Regions from separate parts of the Mesorhizobium sp. M1342 genome, predicted to be linked through region 3. Evidence: riboswitches for the same ligand, from Rfam matches in the RefSeq annotation. Region 3 holds a riboswitch; each other region holds the start of a gene.
The links. A riboswitch is a leader RNA that binds a small molecule or an ion and turns the genes downstream of it on or off. The one in region 3 is predicted to bind thiamine pyrophosphate.
Positions count from the first base shown of each region.

Region 1: another riboswitch for thiamine pyrophosphate. It lies ahead of thiC (phosphomethylpyrimidine synthase ThiC); the one in region 3 lies ahead of thiB (thiamine ABC transporter substrate binding subunit).
Region 2: another riboswitch for thiamine pyrophosphate. It lies ahead of NKH06_RS04465 (YkoF family thiamine/hydroxymethylpyrimidine-binding protein); the one in region 3 lies ahead of thiB (thiamine ABC transporter substrate binding subunit).

Region 1 is NZ_JAMYLI010000044.1:25,807-31,409, forward strand. It holds gene hemA (5-aminolevulinate synthase) at 352-1,563, shown strand; gene NKH06_RS30170 (ATP-grasp domain-containing protein) at 2,134-3,438, shown strand; TPP riboswitch at 3,662-3,778, shown strand; gene thiC (phosphomethylpyrimidine synthase ThiC) at 3,882-5,603, shown strand, end outside.
Region 2 is NZ_JAMYLI010000003.1:232,823-238,425, forward strand. It holds gene NKH06_RS04455 (formyltransferase family protein) at 1-674, shown strand, start outside; gene NKH06_RS04460 (RodZ family helix-turn-helix domain-containing protein) at 719-1,039, opposite strand; TPP riboswitch at 1,235-1,348, shown strand; gene NKH06_RS04465 (YkoF family thiamine/hydroxymethylpyrimidine-binding protein) at 1,339-1,947, shown strand; gene NKH06_RS04470 (ABC transporter permease) at 2,043-2,804, shown strand; gene NKH06_RS04475 (ABC transporter ATP-binding protein) at 2,801-3,568, shown strand; gene NKH06_RS04480 (ABC transporter substrate-binding protein) at 3,561-4,580, shown strand; gene NKH06_RS04485 (methyltransferase family protein) at 4,817-5,452, shown strand.
Region 3 is NZ_JAMYLI010000013.1:39,277-44,879, forward strand. It holds gene NKH06_RS15245 (M48 family metalloprotease) at 1-4, opposite strand, end outside; gene thiQ (thiamine ABC transporter ATP-binding protein) at 261-1,052, opposite strand; gene thiP (thiamine/thiamine pyrophosphate ABC transporter permease) at 1,045-2,664, opposite strand; gene thiB (thiamine ABC transporter substrate binding subunit) at 2,908-3,906, opposite strand; TPP riboswitch at 3,950-4,064, opposite strand; gene NKH06_RS15265 (thiamine diphosphokinase) at 4,152-4,811, shown strand; gene NKH06_RS15270 (ABC-F family ATP-binding cassette domain-containing protein) at 4,813-5,603, shown strand, end outside.

The DNA.
Region 1 (5,603 bases), on a different contig from region 3:
ACGCGGCCCTCGCGCATTGCGGCTCTCGGGCCCGAAAGCCCGCCGAGCGCAGCTCTGACAAGGCCGCGACAGGAATCGAACGACGACTGGCCAGAATTATGAAATCGCTTGCGACACTCATGCAATTTCAGACATTTCAGTAACAAATAGATTTAACATTCTCTTCACTTGCACTTTGGGGCGCGTTACCCGAATTAGCTGGAGCGGCCGAAACCCCCGCAAGATCAAGCGCGTAGTCGAAATCCAATCTTGCTGGTGCTTGTCGAGGGATGCGACGCGATGGGCCGGCGCAGGTGCGCTGTGAAGCAGCACTGAGCGCGCCGAAAAACGGCTTCCCAACAGGAGATTGATTTGGATTATGTGCAGTATTTCGCCGGAAGAATCGAGCAACTCAAAGGCCGTGGCGGGTATCGTGAATTTGCCGATCTGGAGCGTCAGTCTGGCAACTTCCCAAAGGCCTGGCTCAATAGGCCCGACGGCCGAAAAGAGATAACCATTTGGTGCACTAATGATTATCTCGGTATGGGGCAGCACCCCAAAGTGCTATCGGCAATGAAGCGCGCCATCGATGCCAACGGCGCAGGATCGGGAGGATCCCGCAACATTGGTGGCACCAACCATTATCACGTGTTGCTCGAGCGGGAGCTTGCAGCTTTCCACAACAAGGAAGCAGGATTGATTTTTGTTTCCGGCTTCAGCTCAAACGATTCATCATTGAGTACATTGGCATCTTTGATGCCGGACACAATTATATTTTCTGACGCGCACAACCACGCTTCAATTATTAGTGGATGCCGCAACAGCCGGGCCGAAAAGCGCGTCTTCCAGCATAACGACGTTGCGCATTTGCGGGAGCTTCTGCGCAGCGTAAATCCTGCAAGACCCAAGATCATTGTTTTTGAATCGGTATATTCAATGGACGGTGACATTTCACCGATCAAAGATATCTGTGACATGGCGGACGAATTTGGCGCAATGACGTTTCTGGATGAAGTTCATGCATCGGGAATGTACGGTCCGAAAGGCGCCGGCATTGCCGCGGAACTTGGCATCATGGATCGTCCAACCATCATCGAAGGGACGCTAGGTAAGGCGTTCGGCTCGATGGGGGGTTATGTGACCGGACCTGCCTCCATTGTTGACAGCATACGAAGCTTCTCGATCGGTTTCATTTTCACCACGGCGCTTGCGCCAGCGCTAGCGGCTGGTGCGCTGGCAGCGCTGCGCCATCTTCGCGATTCAGATTCAGAACGAATTGATCTGCACCGGAAAACGAAACTTTTAATCGGATTGCTGAAAGAGGCGGGCATCCCCGTCATGCCGACCCGAAGCCACATCATTCCTGTGCCTATTGGTGATCCATTCCGTTGCAAGGAAGCGTCCCGCCAGCTTCTGGATCAGCATGGAATATACGTTCAGCCAATTCTGGCGCCGAGTGTTCCGGTGGGAACCGAGCGGTTCAGGGTGACGGTTACGCCTGCCCATAGTACGACAGATATTCGGACGTTCGTCGATGCGCTCAGGCAGGTTCTGCTGCGGGACAATCTTGGCAAGGCTGCCTAATGTAAATGCTGGGAACGACAGGGCGCGCAGCCTCAGACCTGATTATATCAGCCGGGCTCGCCGAGGTGGAAGCGGCGGTCAGCGATCCGGTTCTGACGCCCGATCGCATCTTCGAATGTCATCGGAAAGCAGTTCCGTAACCCGCAATGACAGCTTTCGCGATCTTAAATGATGTGACTCCATGATTGAATGGGGCCGTTTGACGACTCGCTGCTTACACATCGGGCCGGTTCCAGATTCAGGGCTCACCATGAGCCGGTATGACCAGAGCGCATGTTCTTGTGCTGCGAGTTTGATGTGGCTTGGCGTGCCCTACCCGAGGGGTAGGTCACGCCCAGGCCCACGGGATCACACACCAACCCCAGCTAACCTGGTTTGAACGGAGCAAGCCTCCGACGCCGCCCTAATCAAAAACGCTGCAACAGATCCTTCAAATCAATTTACAAGATTTTTACAACCGTCAGTCGTTGACAATGGTACGGCACCCCGAGTCTGAGGTCCGGCACGGCCACAAAAGTGACACCGGTACCCTCGGACCGCCGCCAGCACGCAACATCGGGATTAACAGCAATGGTAAGAAGAAGAGCGCTCATATTGGTCGAAGGCCATAGGGGTACTGGTCAGCTATACGTCCAAGCGGCTCAGTGTCTTGGTCTTCATCCAATTACTCTGACGGCTGATCCACCTCGGTACGACTATCTTTCGGCGGAAAACGTTGAGGCAATCCGTGTCGACACTGGCAATCTCGAAGCGTTGGTCCGCGAAAGTTCGCGGCTGCGTGCTACCCACGACATTGCTGGCATTACTGGCTTTGCCGGGGACCATGAATCGATCTATGCGACAGTTGGCAAGCTTTGCCGGCATTTCGATCTACCGGGACCGAACCCTGAATCGATTGAACGAAGCTGCGACAAATTCAAGCAACGCCAACTCCTCGCGCAGGCCGGCGTTCCAATACCGGCCTATCGGTTGGCAGCGAATGCGGCGGAGGTAGAAAGCTCGGCTGCAGAGATCGGCCTGCCCGTGATTCTTAAGCCGGCAGTAGGCAGCGGCAGCATGGGTGTCCGATTGTGCCGCAGCCTCGAAGACGTAGCCGAACATACGACCCATCTATTGGGCGGAAAGCACATATGGCGGTCTACACCGAAAATACTCGTCGAAGAATTCGCACAGGGCCCGTTCTATAGCATTAATGTTATGGGGAATGAGGTCGTTGCGATTTGCGCCAATGACTTTGGTCCCCTCCCCCATTTCGTCATACGTGAGGTGACGTATCCGGCCCTGCTAACCGATCAGGAGCGTGAGCGCATCGCCGATGTTTCGCTGAGCTGTTTGCGGGCTCTCGGCCTTGGCTGGGGGCCAACTAACATTGAACTCCGGTGCACGAAACGCGGTCCAGTTGTCATTGAAGTCAATCCGCGTCTTAGTGGCGCGCCCGACCCTCAACTGGTCCAGTTAGCTTACGGTGTCGACCTCGTCACCGAGCACATCAAGCTTGTCATTGGCGAGGAATGGGATCTGCGCAAAAAGCATTCGCATACTGCGGCCGCGCGATTCCTGCTTCCTGATCAAGATGGCACCCTCGACTGGATTGGTGGCGACACTCAGGCAGCTGCTATATCAGGTGTGGCCGAGGTCAAATTGAATGTTGAACCCAAGACACCGATCGTCAGGAAGGGGGATTTCCGAGACTGGATTGGACATGTCATTGCCACTTCGCCCAGCCGTGCTGAAACCGAGGGCGCCCTTCAGCGAGCGGTCGACTTGATCGAATGGTCGATCACCCCTTTTCCGGCGACAATAAGAGGTGATCGAGAGCACGATGTTTGTGGGGCGTTCGGGCGGCCCACCAGTTCTGTTCCGATCAGGCATTGACGGCTTAAGATCCTTGAAACGCAGCAGTTCCGTCTACGTCAATGTCACATCAAGTTTGACGAGGCAAATGCAGCTTTGGCCACACCTGCCTTGTCTCCCGCGGAACTTCTCCGCGACCCATGGCGAGGCCGTCGGCCCAATTTGGGCCCAATTTGAATGCCGCCCACCGCCGCCGCAGGACGAACATGCGCTTGACAAGACAACGCCGGCCCGTTCAACTTGAGGCATTCACCAGGGGAGTCCCGGCAAGGGGCTGAGATACTGCTGGCTTTCGCGGCGCAGTGACCCGTTGAACCTGATCCAGTTCATACTGGCGTAGGGACGGTGCAAGCGCTCTGCGGGAGTTCACGCCCGAGGTCCTGTTTCGGCAGGTCGACAGAAGCGTCTTTTCATCCTTCCGGCACAGAACTGGGTCTCCAATGCATGAGCAAAGGAGCCTCAAGATGAATGCCCTCACCCCAGCCGTCTCAACGGGGCCGCTGCCTGCTTCGCGTAAGATCCACAAGCCCGGTGCCATCCACCCGCAGATCAGGGTGCCGATGCGCGAAATCTCCGTCCATCCGACAGCCGGCGAACCGCCCGTCACCGTCTACGATCCGTCGGGCCCCTATACCGATCCGGCTGTCGAAACCAGCATCGAAAAAGGCCTGGCCCGGCTTCGCCACGAATGGATCTTGGCGCGCGGCGATGTCGAGGTCTGCGACGGCCGCCATGTCCGGCCGGAGGACAACGGATTCGCGACGGGCGAACGCCTGACGCCAGAATTTCCCATCCGCCACCGACCGCTCAGGGCCAAAGCAGGCAAGGCGGTGACGCAGCTTGCCTACGCGCGCGCCGGCATCATCACACCCGAAATGGAGTTCGTCGCCATCCGCGAGAACCTTGGTCGCGAGATCCTGCGCGGCAAGCTTGAGCGCGACGGCGAGGCTTTCGGCGCGACGCTGCCCGATTTCGTCACGCCCGAATTCGTGCGTGACGAGGTGGCGCGCGGACGGGCGATCATCCCCGCCAACATCAACCATCCCGAGAGCGAGCCAATGATCATCGGCCGCAATTTCCTGGTCAAGATCAACGCCAATATCGGCAACTCCGCCGTCACATCGTCGATGGCGGAAGAGGTCGAAAAGATGGTGTGGGCGATCCGCTGGGGCGCCGATACGGTGATGGACCTGTCGACCGGCCGCAACATCCACAACATCCGCGACTGGATCGTGCGCAACGCGCCGGTGCCGATCGGCACGGTGCCGCTCTACCAGGCGCTCGAAAAGGTCGGCGGCATTGCCGAGGATCTGACCTGGGAGGTCTACCGCGACACGCTGATCGAACAGGCCGAGCAAGGCGTCGACTATTTCACCATCCACGCCGGCGTGCGGCTGCATTACATCCCGCTGACCGTCGACCGGGTGACGGGTATCGTCTCGCGCGGCGGCTCGATCATGGCCAAATGGTGCCTGCACCATCACCGGGAGAGCTTCCTCTACGAGCACTTCGCGGAGATCTGCGACATCGCCAGAGCCTACGACGTCTCCTTCTCGCTCGGCGACGGCCTTCGTCCGGGCTCGATCGCCGATGCCAACGACGCGGCGCAGTTCGCCGAGTTGGAAACGCTCGGCGAGCTGACGCAGATCGCCTGGGCGAAGGATTGCCAGGTGATGATCGAGGGGCCTGGCCACGTGCCGATGCACAAAATCAAGGCGAACATGGACAAGCAACTCGCCGTCTGCGGCGAGGCGCCGTTCTATACGCTTGGACCGCTGACGACCGACATCGCGCCGGGCTATGACCACATCACCTCAGGCATTGGCGCCGCGATGATCGGCTGGTTCGGCACCGCCATGCTCTGCTACGTCACGCCCAAGGAGCATCTCGGCCTTCCCGATCGCAACGACGTCAAGATCGGCGTGATCACCTACAAGATCGCCGCCCACGCCGCCGACCTGGCGAAGGGCCATCCGGCAGCGAAAGTCAGGGATGATGCGCTTTCCCGCGCGCGCTTCGAGTTCCGCTGGGAGGACCAGTTCAACCTGTCGCTCGATCCGGAAACGGCGCGGTCCTTCCACGACCAGACTTTGCCCAAGGAAGCGCACAAGGTGGCGCATTTCTGCTCGATGTGCGGACCGAAATTCTGCTCGATGCGTATCTCTCACGACATCCGTGCCGAGGCG
Region 2 (5,603 bases), on a different contig from region 3:
ATTTTTCCAAAGGCGGGGTCAACCTCCACCCGGCGCTGCTCCCCGACTATCGAGGGCCCCACCCGATCCAGCGCTTGGCCGTGGACGGCCGGCATGCGGCTCATGGCGGCGTCACGCTCCACAAGATGTCCGCCGGTTTTGACGAGGGTGACATTCTCGGGCAGGTGCCGTTTTCCGAAGCTGACTGGACATCGAGAGAAGCCCTGGTCGACAGCACGGCAACCGCTATGCGGATTCTGGTGAGCGAGGCGGTGCCGACCTACTGCCGGGGGCTGTTGTCAGGAATGCCGCAACCGAAAGGCGATTTCGTCTGGGCGCGGCTTCAGCCCAGCCACCTGATAATCTCGCCGGCCATGTCGGTCGAGCATGTTGTACGGCTATGGCATGTGCTTGGCCTTCTGCCAGGCATCTATCTTGAAATCGGAACGCGCAAAGTCAGGCTGGGATTCCAGATCAGAAGGCTGGGGCCCTGCACAGGAAAGGCCCCGGTCAGGCGGTGGGGAACAGTGGAATTTGATCTCGCCAACGGTCGGGTCCTGTATTTTACCTACGGTAGAGTGCTCAAACGGCTGCTCAATTCGAAACACCTATTTTCGCGCCCGCCCGCCGGGAGACCCGCTCCAGAAATCCGGCTGTTCGGCAAAGCGCGTGCTGCGGACCAGAAAAACGGATGAAGTCGCTGGGCGATGCCCAGCGGCTTCATCCGTTTGCGACGTGGTTACTTGCCACAATGATTATCGTTTACCGTTGGCGCCGTCGCGTTACCATCGGCGTCCGGCTGCGCGCCTTGCGGGTTGGTCGGGCAATTCTGATCCGCGTTCGAATTCATGTCCCCTACCGTGCCAGTCGTGCTGTTGGTCGTGCCCGGGTCGACAGTGTCCGGCTCGATCGTATTCGGGGAAGCCGGCGTGTTCGGCTCAACCGTCACCGACTTGCCGCTGCCGCTTCCATTTGCGTTGTTGCTGCCGGCGCTTTGCGCCATGGCTGACGTGGCCAGACCAATGGTGAGAACCGAAGCTGCGAGGATTTTCATGAACATGGTTTGTCTCCATTTCTGTGAAGTCGTCGCTTATTTTCTACGAAAGTGATCGCGTTGCGACTGTGGGGACAACCGGTCGCGGCGGCGAAGGTTCCCGACAAAATTCCGCTCAGGCGCACCGTGACTGGCGCAATGCTTTTGGCGCAGTGCTCTGAAAAAACGGCTTTCCCTTGAACTCGAATGATGCTTTAAGGCGCACATCCACAGGGGTGCTCCGTACGGTCGGGGCTGAGACGGGGGCGGCAAGCCCACAGACCCTAGAAGCTGATCTGGGTAATACCAGCGGAGCGAGGCGGGCGATGTTTTCAGGCGCACAGATTTCCCTATACCCCATGACCGACGATTTCGTCGGTGTCATTCTTGGCGCGCTCGGTGCGCTCGATCCCTGGCGCGACAAGCTCAGGATCGAGACCGACGACATCTCGACCTTGCTGGTCGGGTCGCCCGAAGTGCTGTTTCCCGCCATGCGCGACCTCTTCGTGGCGGCGGCACGTAGCGGCAAACATTGCGTGTTGTCGGCCACCATCTCGCGCGGGTGCCCTGGCGAGCCGGATGATCCGATCTGCCGCTCCGATGCACTTGGCGGGCCTGTCGGGCCACTCGGCCCGCGCAAGGATGCGGCCATCGCGGCGGTGCGCAATGCTGCTGCCACCGGCCAGCCGGCGGCGGCGCAGTTCTCGCTCTATGTGATGGGCACCGACGACCACATGGACGAGATCTACGGCTGCATCGATTTTCTCAAGCAGTCCGGCGTCTATGAGCGTTCCAAGCATTTCTGCACGAAACTGCGCGGTGATGCCGGTGCGATCTTTTCGGCGCTGGACGAGGCCTTCTGCCGCTTCGGACCAGGCGCCGGCCACGTAACCCTCGACGTCACGGTCTCGGCCAACAGCCCGTCGGCTGTCTGAAGCTGCCGCCGCCTCCGCGCGGCCGTCAAAGGTTATCTCCCGTGGTCTCATCATCATTCGCTTCGCGCCCGATCGCGGGCCTTCTTGTCAAGGCAATGCCGGCCATGATCTCGGTCGGTTTGCTCCTAGTGGCGTGGGAGCTTTATGCCACCTATTCCGGCATCAGGCCGACGATACTGCCGGCGCCGTCGCGCGTTTTCGAGCAAGCGCTGCTCAATCGCCAGGCGCTGGCCGACAACGCCATTCCGACCATCGGCGCCACGCTGCTCGGCTTTGCCTGTTCGCTCAGCGCCGCCTTCGTGCTGTCGATGCTGGTCGACTTCTTCCAGCCGCTGCGGCGTGCGCTGTTTCCCGTCTTAATCGTCAGCCAGACCTTGCCGCTGGTGGCCATCGCGCCGCTGGTGGTGCTGTGGTTCGGCTTCGGGCTGGCGCCCAAGATCATGCTGGTGGCGCTGGTTACCTTCTTTCCGATGCTGGTTGCATTGGTCGAGGGTTATGAGTCGACCGAGGCCGAGATCGGGCAAATGCTGCGCGCCATGGGGGCAGGGCGCTGGCGCATCTTCGTGCTGGCACGGCTGCCTTCGGCGCTGCCCTATTTCTTCGCTGGCTTGAGGATCTCCATCACCTACGCCGTGGTCGGCGCGATCTTCGCCGAATATGCGGGGGCCGCGAAGGGGCTGGGCATCTACATGCTCAACGTCAAGAACAATTTCCGTCCTGACCTGGTTCTTGCCGCCGTCGGAGTGAGCGCTGCCCTGACCCTTGTCCTGTTCGGGTTGACTGTACTGCTGCAGCGCCTTGCGATGCCCTGGGAGCGGGCCGGCAAGGAAACCGCCGGGAAGGGAGCCTGGCGATGAGCCGGCTGGAACTGCGGTATGTGCGCAAGGCGTTCGGTGGGCTCGACGTGCTGGCCGATATTTCGCTTAGCGTCGGCGCTGGTGAATTCGTCTCGATCCTTGGACCCTCGGGCGCCGGCAAATCGACGCTCTTCCAGCTTCTGACCGGCGCCGAGCATGGCGAGGGCGAGATGTTGTTCGACGGCGCGCCGCTCGACGACCACGGCAGGCATTTCGCCTTCATGCCGCAGCGTGACGCGCTGATGCCGTGGCGGCGCATCCTCGACAACGCGACGCTCGGGCTCGAAGTCCAAGGCATGAGGAGACAGGCGGCGCGGGTGCGCGTTGCGCCGTTGTTTGCCGAATTCGGGCTTGCCGGCTTCGAGCGGCATTTTCCAGCGCAACTGTCCGGCGGTATGCGCCAGCGCGCGGCCTTGCTGCGCACGGTGGTGCAGCAACGCGACATGCTTTTGCTCGACGAGCCGTTCGGCGCGCTCGACGCGCTGACCCGCACGGCCATGCAGCGCTGGCTGGAACAGATGTGGCGGCATCATCGCTGGACGGCGCTCCTGATCACCCATGACGTGCGCGAAGCCGTGTTCCTGTCCGACCGCATCTATGTGCTGTCGGCGCGCCCGGCCCGCATCGTGCGTGAAATCAAGGTGCCGCTGCCGCGCCCGCGCAGCCTTGGCGGCGATGCCGCGCGCCAGGCAAGTGCGCTCGAGGCCGAGATTCTCGACATCATCCTCAACGCCACCCCATCCAAAGGACACGATCATGATTGACTTGACGCGCCGGCAGGCCTTGTTGCTGACCCTTGCCACAGGCCTTCCGCTCATTGCCGGATCGGGGCGAGCCCAAGCACAATCGGCACAAAAGGTCACCGTTGCCCTCGACTGGACGGTCAACACCAACCACATCGGACTGTTCGTCGCCCGCGACAAGGGCTTCTATCGCGAGGCCGGGCTCGAGGTCGACATCCTGCCTTACAGCGATACCGGTGCGGGCACGCTGGTTGCAAATCGCGTCGCCGATTTCGGCATCAACGGCACCATCAGCCTGTTCACCCAGAGAACCGCCGGAGCGGACCTGAAGGGCGTCTATGCGGTGGTGCAATCGGAAACCGGCCGCGTGGTCTTCAATGCGGCCCGCAGCGAGATAGTAAGCCCGAGAAACCTCGACGGCCTGACCTATGGCGGCTTCGGCAGCGCCTGGGAAAACGCCCTGATATCGACCATCATCCGCCATGATGGCGGCAAGGGCAATTTCGAGACGGTGACGCTCGGCACCTCAGCCTATGAGGCGCTGGCCAATGGTTCGGTCGATTTCACGCTCGAAGTCTCGACCTGGGAGGGTGTCGACGCCGAGCTCAAGGGCGTCAAACAACGCAGCTTCGTCTATGCCGATTACGGCGTGCCTGACGAGCACACGACACTGATCTCTTCGAGCGAAGCCTATCTCCAGGCAAACTCCAAGCCTGCGGCCGCCTTTGTCCAGGCGACGCGGCGCGGCTACCAGTTCGCGGTCGATCACCCCGAAGATGCGGCAGCCCTGCTGATCGCGGCCAACAAGGATGCGTTGACCAATCCGGCGCTGATCCACGCCTCGCTGAAGGCGCTGATCGACGGCCATTATCTGCGCAGCCAAAGCGGCGCCATCGGGACGATGGATCCAGCCAAGATGGAAGCGATCGGCGGCTATCTCTTCGCGTCCGGCATTTTGCGTGATGCCGACGGCAAGCTGGTTGCTCAACGCCCGGATTTCGGGAGCTATTTCCGCAACGACTATCTGAGCTAGTCTGGCAAAACCAAATGAAATGGGTCGCCAGTCTATTTCTGGACGACCGCGTGGAGCAGGGTCGTCTGGATGTGGCACCCTGGCTCCCCGACAGCCAGTTTAAACACCGATCTGATCTTGTTGATTAACTGCCCGGCAATGGTTGCGTGCAAAGGTCGCCTCGAGGGATCATCGGGGTGTTTGCATTGCTCATATCAAAAAGCGAGGCGCTTTCGCACGTCAGTGACGGCAGGATTTTGTCCGCAGCCCGAAAGCGCGAAATCCTGGTGGATTTGCGCGAAGGTTTCTTTCGGATCTGCGCGCTGGCCTTCGCGGGCATGTTCGTCTACCGCGGCGTATATCACCTGATGCTCGACCCGACCCGCATCAATGTGGCGCTGGTGGCAATTTCCGAGATCCTGACCTTTACCTGGCTGCTTCTGTCGCGGCGACCGCAGGTACGCGACTGGAACCCGCTGACGGTGGTTGTTTCGGTGGTCGCCAGCTTCGGTGTCGGCTTCATCGACCTGCAACCGGGCGTGGCCATCATCCCGGTCTATGCCGCTGCGCCGCTGCAAGTCCTGGCGTTGGGGTTCGTGATCTGGGGGAAGATATCGCTAGGGCGTTCTTTCGCCATTCTGCCAGGCAATCGCGGCGTGATGACCGACGGTGCCTACCGCCTGGTGCGGCACCCGATCTATGCCGGATACCTTGCCGGTCATGTCCTGTTCCTGCTGTCGGCCTTTTCCTTCTACAATCTTGCTGTCTACGCCGCGATCACCTTCTTCCAGGTTCATCGCATCCTGCGCGAAGAGGCGCTGTTAGCCGCCACGCCGGAATACCGGGACTATATGAAGCGCGCCCACTACAGGCTGTTCTACGGGATCGTCTGACAAGCGGGCCGGCGCAGAATCGTTCGGCCTGCAATCACGCTTGCACTCTCTCACTCCCGCATCCGGCCGCCGATAGACTCTGGCCACTTGCAATCATCGCGGCGGTCTTGCTGATCTTGCGAGAGGCCTATCCATGTCCAGCGCGGTGTGC
Region 3 (5,603 bases):
TCATTCCCAATGTGTTAGCGCCGATCGCCAGAACGGCTTCCTTTCGGGTCCCGGCGCATGACCACGAAAATCGGGGGCGATCTTCGGAACGTGTCATGCGCTATCTCAAACTGCTGCAGCATCCGTGCCCGTCCCTTAGGGCGGCGGCGGATACTGCAGGCAAATCACGGCCTGTGCCGGACCGGTAGGGCGGACCTAGCCACACTCCCCCGGTCATGGCAAGCAAACGCCACATCGCCTGGAGCCGGTTTGACCGTAAATTATGTCCGCTTCCGGGCAACATCGCGTGATGTGGAATATCCAGTACCCGCGCCGATATAGCGCCGGAACGCCTCCGGACCAGCCCCGGTAAAGAAATCATCAGCCTTGCCGGTTGCGGCCACCAACCCATTGTCGACAAACACCATGTGCTCGCCGATGCGGCGTGCATCCTCGGGCTGGTGGGTGACAAATAGCACCGTCATGGCGCGTTCGGCATGAACGGCAGCAACCAGATCCAGCATCTCGTCGCGCAAAGCGGGTCCGAGCGAAGCAAAGGGCTCGTCGAGCAGCAACACCGGTCGGTCGCGCACCAGCACGCGGGCCAGTGCGACGCGCTGGCGTTCGCCCCCGGAGAGCTCGCGCGGTAGGCGTTTCTCCTTGCCCGCGAGACCGGTGCGCGCAAGCGCCTCGGCGACCGCGGCGCGGTCCGCCTCGGTCAGTCCCAGGGAGGGCGAGCGGCCGAGCCCGACATTCTGCTCGACGGAAAGATGCGCGAAGAGATTGTTCTCCTGGAACACCATCGACACCGGCCGCGCCGAGGCCGGCTCGGTGCTGACATCGGCCCCGCCGATCAGCACGCGGCCCGATTGTGGGGTCTCGAAGCCGGCGACCAGATTGAGCAGTGTCGACTTGCCCGAACCGCTCGGGCCCATGATGGCGGTGATCTTCGCCGTGGCGAACTCGACGTCGAAGACAAGTGGCGCATCGCCATAGCTGCCATAACTGAACGACACATTGTCTAGCCGCACCGGCGCGCCCTTTTCGAGCCTGTTGGCCGCCCTCTCACGCATCGCGGACCTTCTCCCTTCCCAGCCAGTGCGCCGCCACGATCAACGCGAGACAGACGAAGCCGAGCAGCAGTGCCAGGCCGGCGGCATCCTCGGTGCGGTAGCTGCCCATCCGTGCCAGAAGAAGGTAGGGCAATGTCTGCACGGAATCACTGCCGAACAGGGCAATGACACCGAGATCGCCGAGCGACAGCGCCATGGCGAAAGCGAAGGCCGTGGCGAGCGGTCGCCGCAGCGACGGCCAGTCGACCAGCATCAGCCGGTTCCAGCCCGCAATGCCGAGCAGTGCGCAGAGCCGTTCGTGACGCTCGCTCGCCGCATCATAGGCGGGACGCACGGCGCGCAGGGCGAACGGCATCGCCATCACCGCATTGACGGTGACGACCATGACCGGGGCGATGGCAAAGACATCGCCGGCATGGCGCAGCAACAGGAACCAGCCGGCGCCGACGACGGTCGGCGGCACGACAAGGACAAAACCGGCGCCTGTATCGGTGGCGCGTTCGAGCAGTGTCTTTGCGCCGGCACGGCGGTTCAGCGCCAGTGCCCGCCGCGCCATGGTCAGCGCCAGCGACAGCATCACCGAAAGCAGCGCCGACAGGAAGGCGAGCGCTGCGCTGGTCAGCGTTGCCTGCCGGACGGTGGCCTCCCTGGCCAAACGGCCGAGGTCCGCACCCAACCCGGCCACCACGGTTGCCGCCATCGGCCCAACGACGAACAGCAGCGCCAGGATGATGACTAGCGCGTTCAACCAGGTCTCGCTCCGATTGACCGAGAGATAGCGGCGTTGCGCGACCGGCAAATTGGTGTCGCCGACCACATTGGCGCCCAGGCGCGTCAGGGCCAGCACAACGATAAAGGTCAAGGCGATCTGCAACAGCGTCAGTGTAACGGCCCGCGCGGGATCGAAATCGAAGCGCAGCGCCTGGTAGATGCCGACCTCAAGCGTCGTCGCGGCCGGCCCGCCGCCGAGCGTCAGCACGATGGTGAAGGATGTGATGCAGAGCATGAACACCAGCCCGGCGACGCCGGGCAGTGCGGCGCGCAGCGTTGGCCATTCGATCAGCCGGAACGCCGGCCGCGCCGCCATGCCGAGCTGGCTCGCCAACCGCCATTGGTCGGCCGGTATGGTCTGCAGCGCCTCGAGGAACAGCCGCGTCGCCAGCGGCAGGTTGAAGAAGACATGGGCGACGAGGATGCCGGACAGGCCATAGATGCCCGGCCAGCTTCCCCCGCCGATCACAGCAAACACGCCGGCGAAATAGCCGGCACGGCCATAAAGCGCCAGGATGCCGAGTGCTGCGACAATAGCCGGCAGCGCCAACGGCACGGCGAATATCTGCAGGATGAAGGCGCGACCGAAGAAACGTGGATGTCGCGACAGAGCGCGCGCCACGAACAGCGCCGGGATGACCGAAAGCAGCGTCGAGAGCGCCGCTTGCCAGAGCGTGAAGCGAATGACGCGAAGCAGATAGGGATCGAAGGTTGCCCAGGCGCCCGAGAAATCATGGGCGCCCTCGAAAAGCAGGCCAGCAAACGCGCCGCCGATCAGCAGCGCGATTGCAGCGAGCGCGAGGGTGCCAGCGGTGATGCGGGGGTCAGACGCGCGTTGCACGCTGGACCACCATTCTTTCCATCGCGGCAATTACAAAGGATTGCGTTCCTTGGCGCCCCCCTCCGTCCTGCCGGACTTCTCCCCCTCCAGGGAGGAGATCGGCCGTCACCCATGCTTCCGCTAGTCTCCAACGTTGCCGGACTATAACCAGCAACGACACTGCCAATCTCCCCCCTTGAGGGGGAGATGGCCGGCAGGCCAGAGGGGGGTGGAGTGGCGCGAACATCAAAAGAACTCGCAAGCCTACTTGCTCATCACCGCCAGCCACTCATCGACCCAGGCCTTGCGGTTGGCGGCGACCTCGTCGGGGCTGAACAGCAAGGTCTTGGTCGGCTTGACCAATTTGTCGAAGGCCGGATTGAGCGGCTTGTCGGTCTTGCCGGCCGGGAACATCCAGTTGGTCTCGGGGATGGCATCCTGGAATTTCGGCCCGGTCATGAAGGCGATGAACTTGGCCGCCAGCGGGTTCTTGGCCCCCGCCGTGGTGATACCCGCGACTTCTATCTGCAAATACTCGCCCTCCTCGAACGACGCTGCCTGATAGCGCTCTGTCTTCTCGGCGACCATGTGGTAGGCCGGCGACGTCGTGTAGGACAGCACCATCGGCGCCTCGCCCTTGGTGAACAGCCCATAGGCCTCGCTCCAGCCCGGCGTCACGGTCAGCACTTTCGCCTTGAGCTTGGCCCAGGCCTCGGGCGCCTTGTCGCCATAGACCGACTTGACCCACAGAAGCAGACCGAGGCCCGGCGTGGAGGTGCGCGGATCCTGGATGACGATCTTGTCATCGGCACTGCCCTCGACCAGTTCTTTCAGGCTTTTCGGCGGGTTCTTCAGCTTCTCGGAGTCGTAGACGACAGCGAAATATCCGTAGTCAAAGGGGACAAAAGTATCGTCGCTCCAGCCACCCGGCACGTTGACATCAGTTACGCCGCCATGCGGCGCGAACAAGCCTGACGCCTTGGCATCGGCGGTGAGATTGGTGTCGAGGCCAAGCACGATATCGGCCTTGGTCGACGCGCCTTCCAATCTGACGCGGTTGAGCAGCGCGACGCCGTCGGCGACCGAGACGAACTCGACATCGCAGCCGCATTCGGCCTCGAACTCCTTCTTCACCACGGGACCCGGACCCCAGTCGGCGGTAAAGCTCTCATAGGTGTAGACGGTGAGTTTGTCCTTGGCCAAGGCCGGTCCGGACAGGACCACGGCCATTGCTGAGACTAGAGCGTATAAATGCGTGCGCATCGGCGCCTCCTTCGTTCGAATTGAAAGGAATTGAGGCGTCGGACTGTCCGAAACGTCTAATCCCTCCGCCGGTACAAACCGGATCAGGTTCAGCGGGTTGGCGAGACTGCCTCTCAGCCGGTCCGCGAAGATCGCGTCCGGCACCCCGTTAGAGCGTTTCGACACATAGGCCGGGCCGATCCCCCATGCAAGTGGGAGTTTGCCGCCTTCCGTTTCCCGTGCCGGGCTGGTAAGGGCCACACGATATGAGCACATTCACCATCCTGCTTGGCGGCGATCTCATCCGCACGCCACGGCTCGACCGCCAGGCCGAAGGCTCCCGCGTCATCGCCGCCGACGCCGGCATCGGGCATGCGCGGCTGCTGGGTCTCGTGCCCGAACTGTGGGTGGGCGATTTCGATTCCGTGCCAGCCGAGCTGCCTGACGATCTCGCTTCCGTGCCGCGCCGGACCTTCCCGGCGGAAAAGGACCAGACCGATGGCGAACTGGCCATTGCCGCCGCACTCGAGCGCGGCGCGACCCGCCTGGTGCTCGCAGGTGCTTTCGGCGGCAAGCGCGCCGACCACGCTTTCCTGCATCTGGCGCTTGCCCTGCGGCTGGCCGAGGCCGGGACTGATGTGCTCCTGACCAGCGGCGCCCAGGAAGGCATCCCGCTGCTGCGCGGAACGGCCGGCTTCGACTATGCCGATGGCACGCTGTTTTCGGTGCTCGGCTTTTCCGAGCTCGCCGGCCTGACCGTCACCGGCGCCAAATGGCCGCTGAACCACGTCAAGGTGGCGTTCGGTTCGTCGCTGACCATCTCCAACGAGGTCAAGTCCGACAAGACCGGGGGCCGCCTCGAAATCGCGCTCGGCCATGGCCGCGCGATGCTGCTCGCTCATCCCTATCCCTTACCTGAAAGCTGACATGGCCCCGCCTCTTCTCAACCTCGACGGGATAAAACTGACCTTCGGCGGCACGCCGCTGCTCGACGGCGCCGCCTTGACGGCTTCGGCCGGCGACAAGATTGCACTGGTCGGCCGCAACGGGTCGGGCAAGTCGACCCTGCTGAAGATCGCCGCTGGCCTGATCGAGCCGCAGGACGGCGAGGTGTTCCGCCAGCCTTCGGCAACTATCCGCTATTTGCCGCAGATGCCGGACATGGAGGGCTTTGCCACCGTCCGCGCCTATGTCGAGGCCGGGCTTGGCCCCGCCGACGATCCCTACCGAGCCAGCTATCTGATGGAGCATCTCGGACTGTCGGGTGAGGAACGTCCGAATGATCTGTCGGGCGGCGAGGCGAGGCGTGCTGCCCTTGCCCGCGTGATGGCGCCGGAGCCAGACATCCTGCTGCTCGATGAGCCGACCAACCATCTCGACCTCTCGGTCATCGAATGGCTGGAAGAAGAACTCATCCGCACCTCCTCGGCACTGATCGTCATCTCGCACGACCGCCGCTTTCTCGAACGTGTGTCGCGCGCCACCATCTGGCTCGATCGCGGCCAGACCCGCAGGCTGGACAAGGGCTTTGGCCATTTCGAGGAATGGCGCGACCTGGTCCTGGAGGAAGAAGAGCGCGAGCAGCATAAACTCGGCCGCCAGATCGTTCGCGAAGAGCATTGGCTGCGCTACGGCGTGACGGCGCGGCGCAAGCGAAACATGCGCCGGCTCGGCGAGTTGCAGACCATGCGCCAGCGTTTTCGCGGCCATCGCGGTGC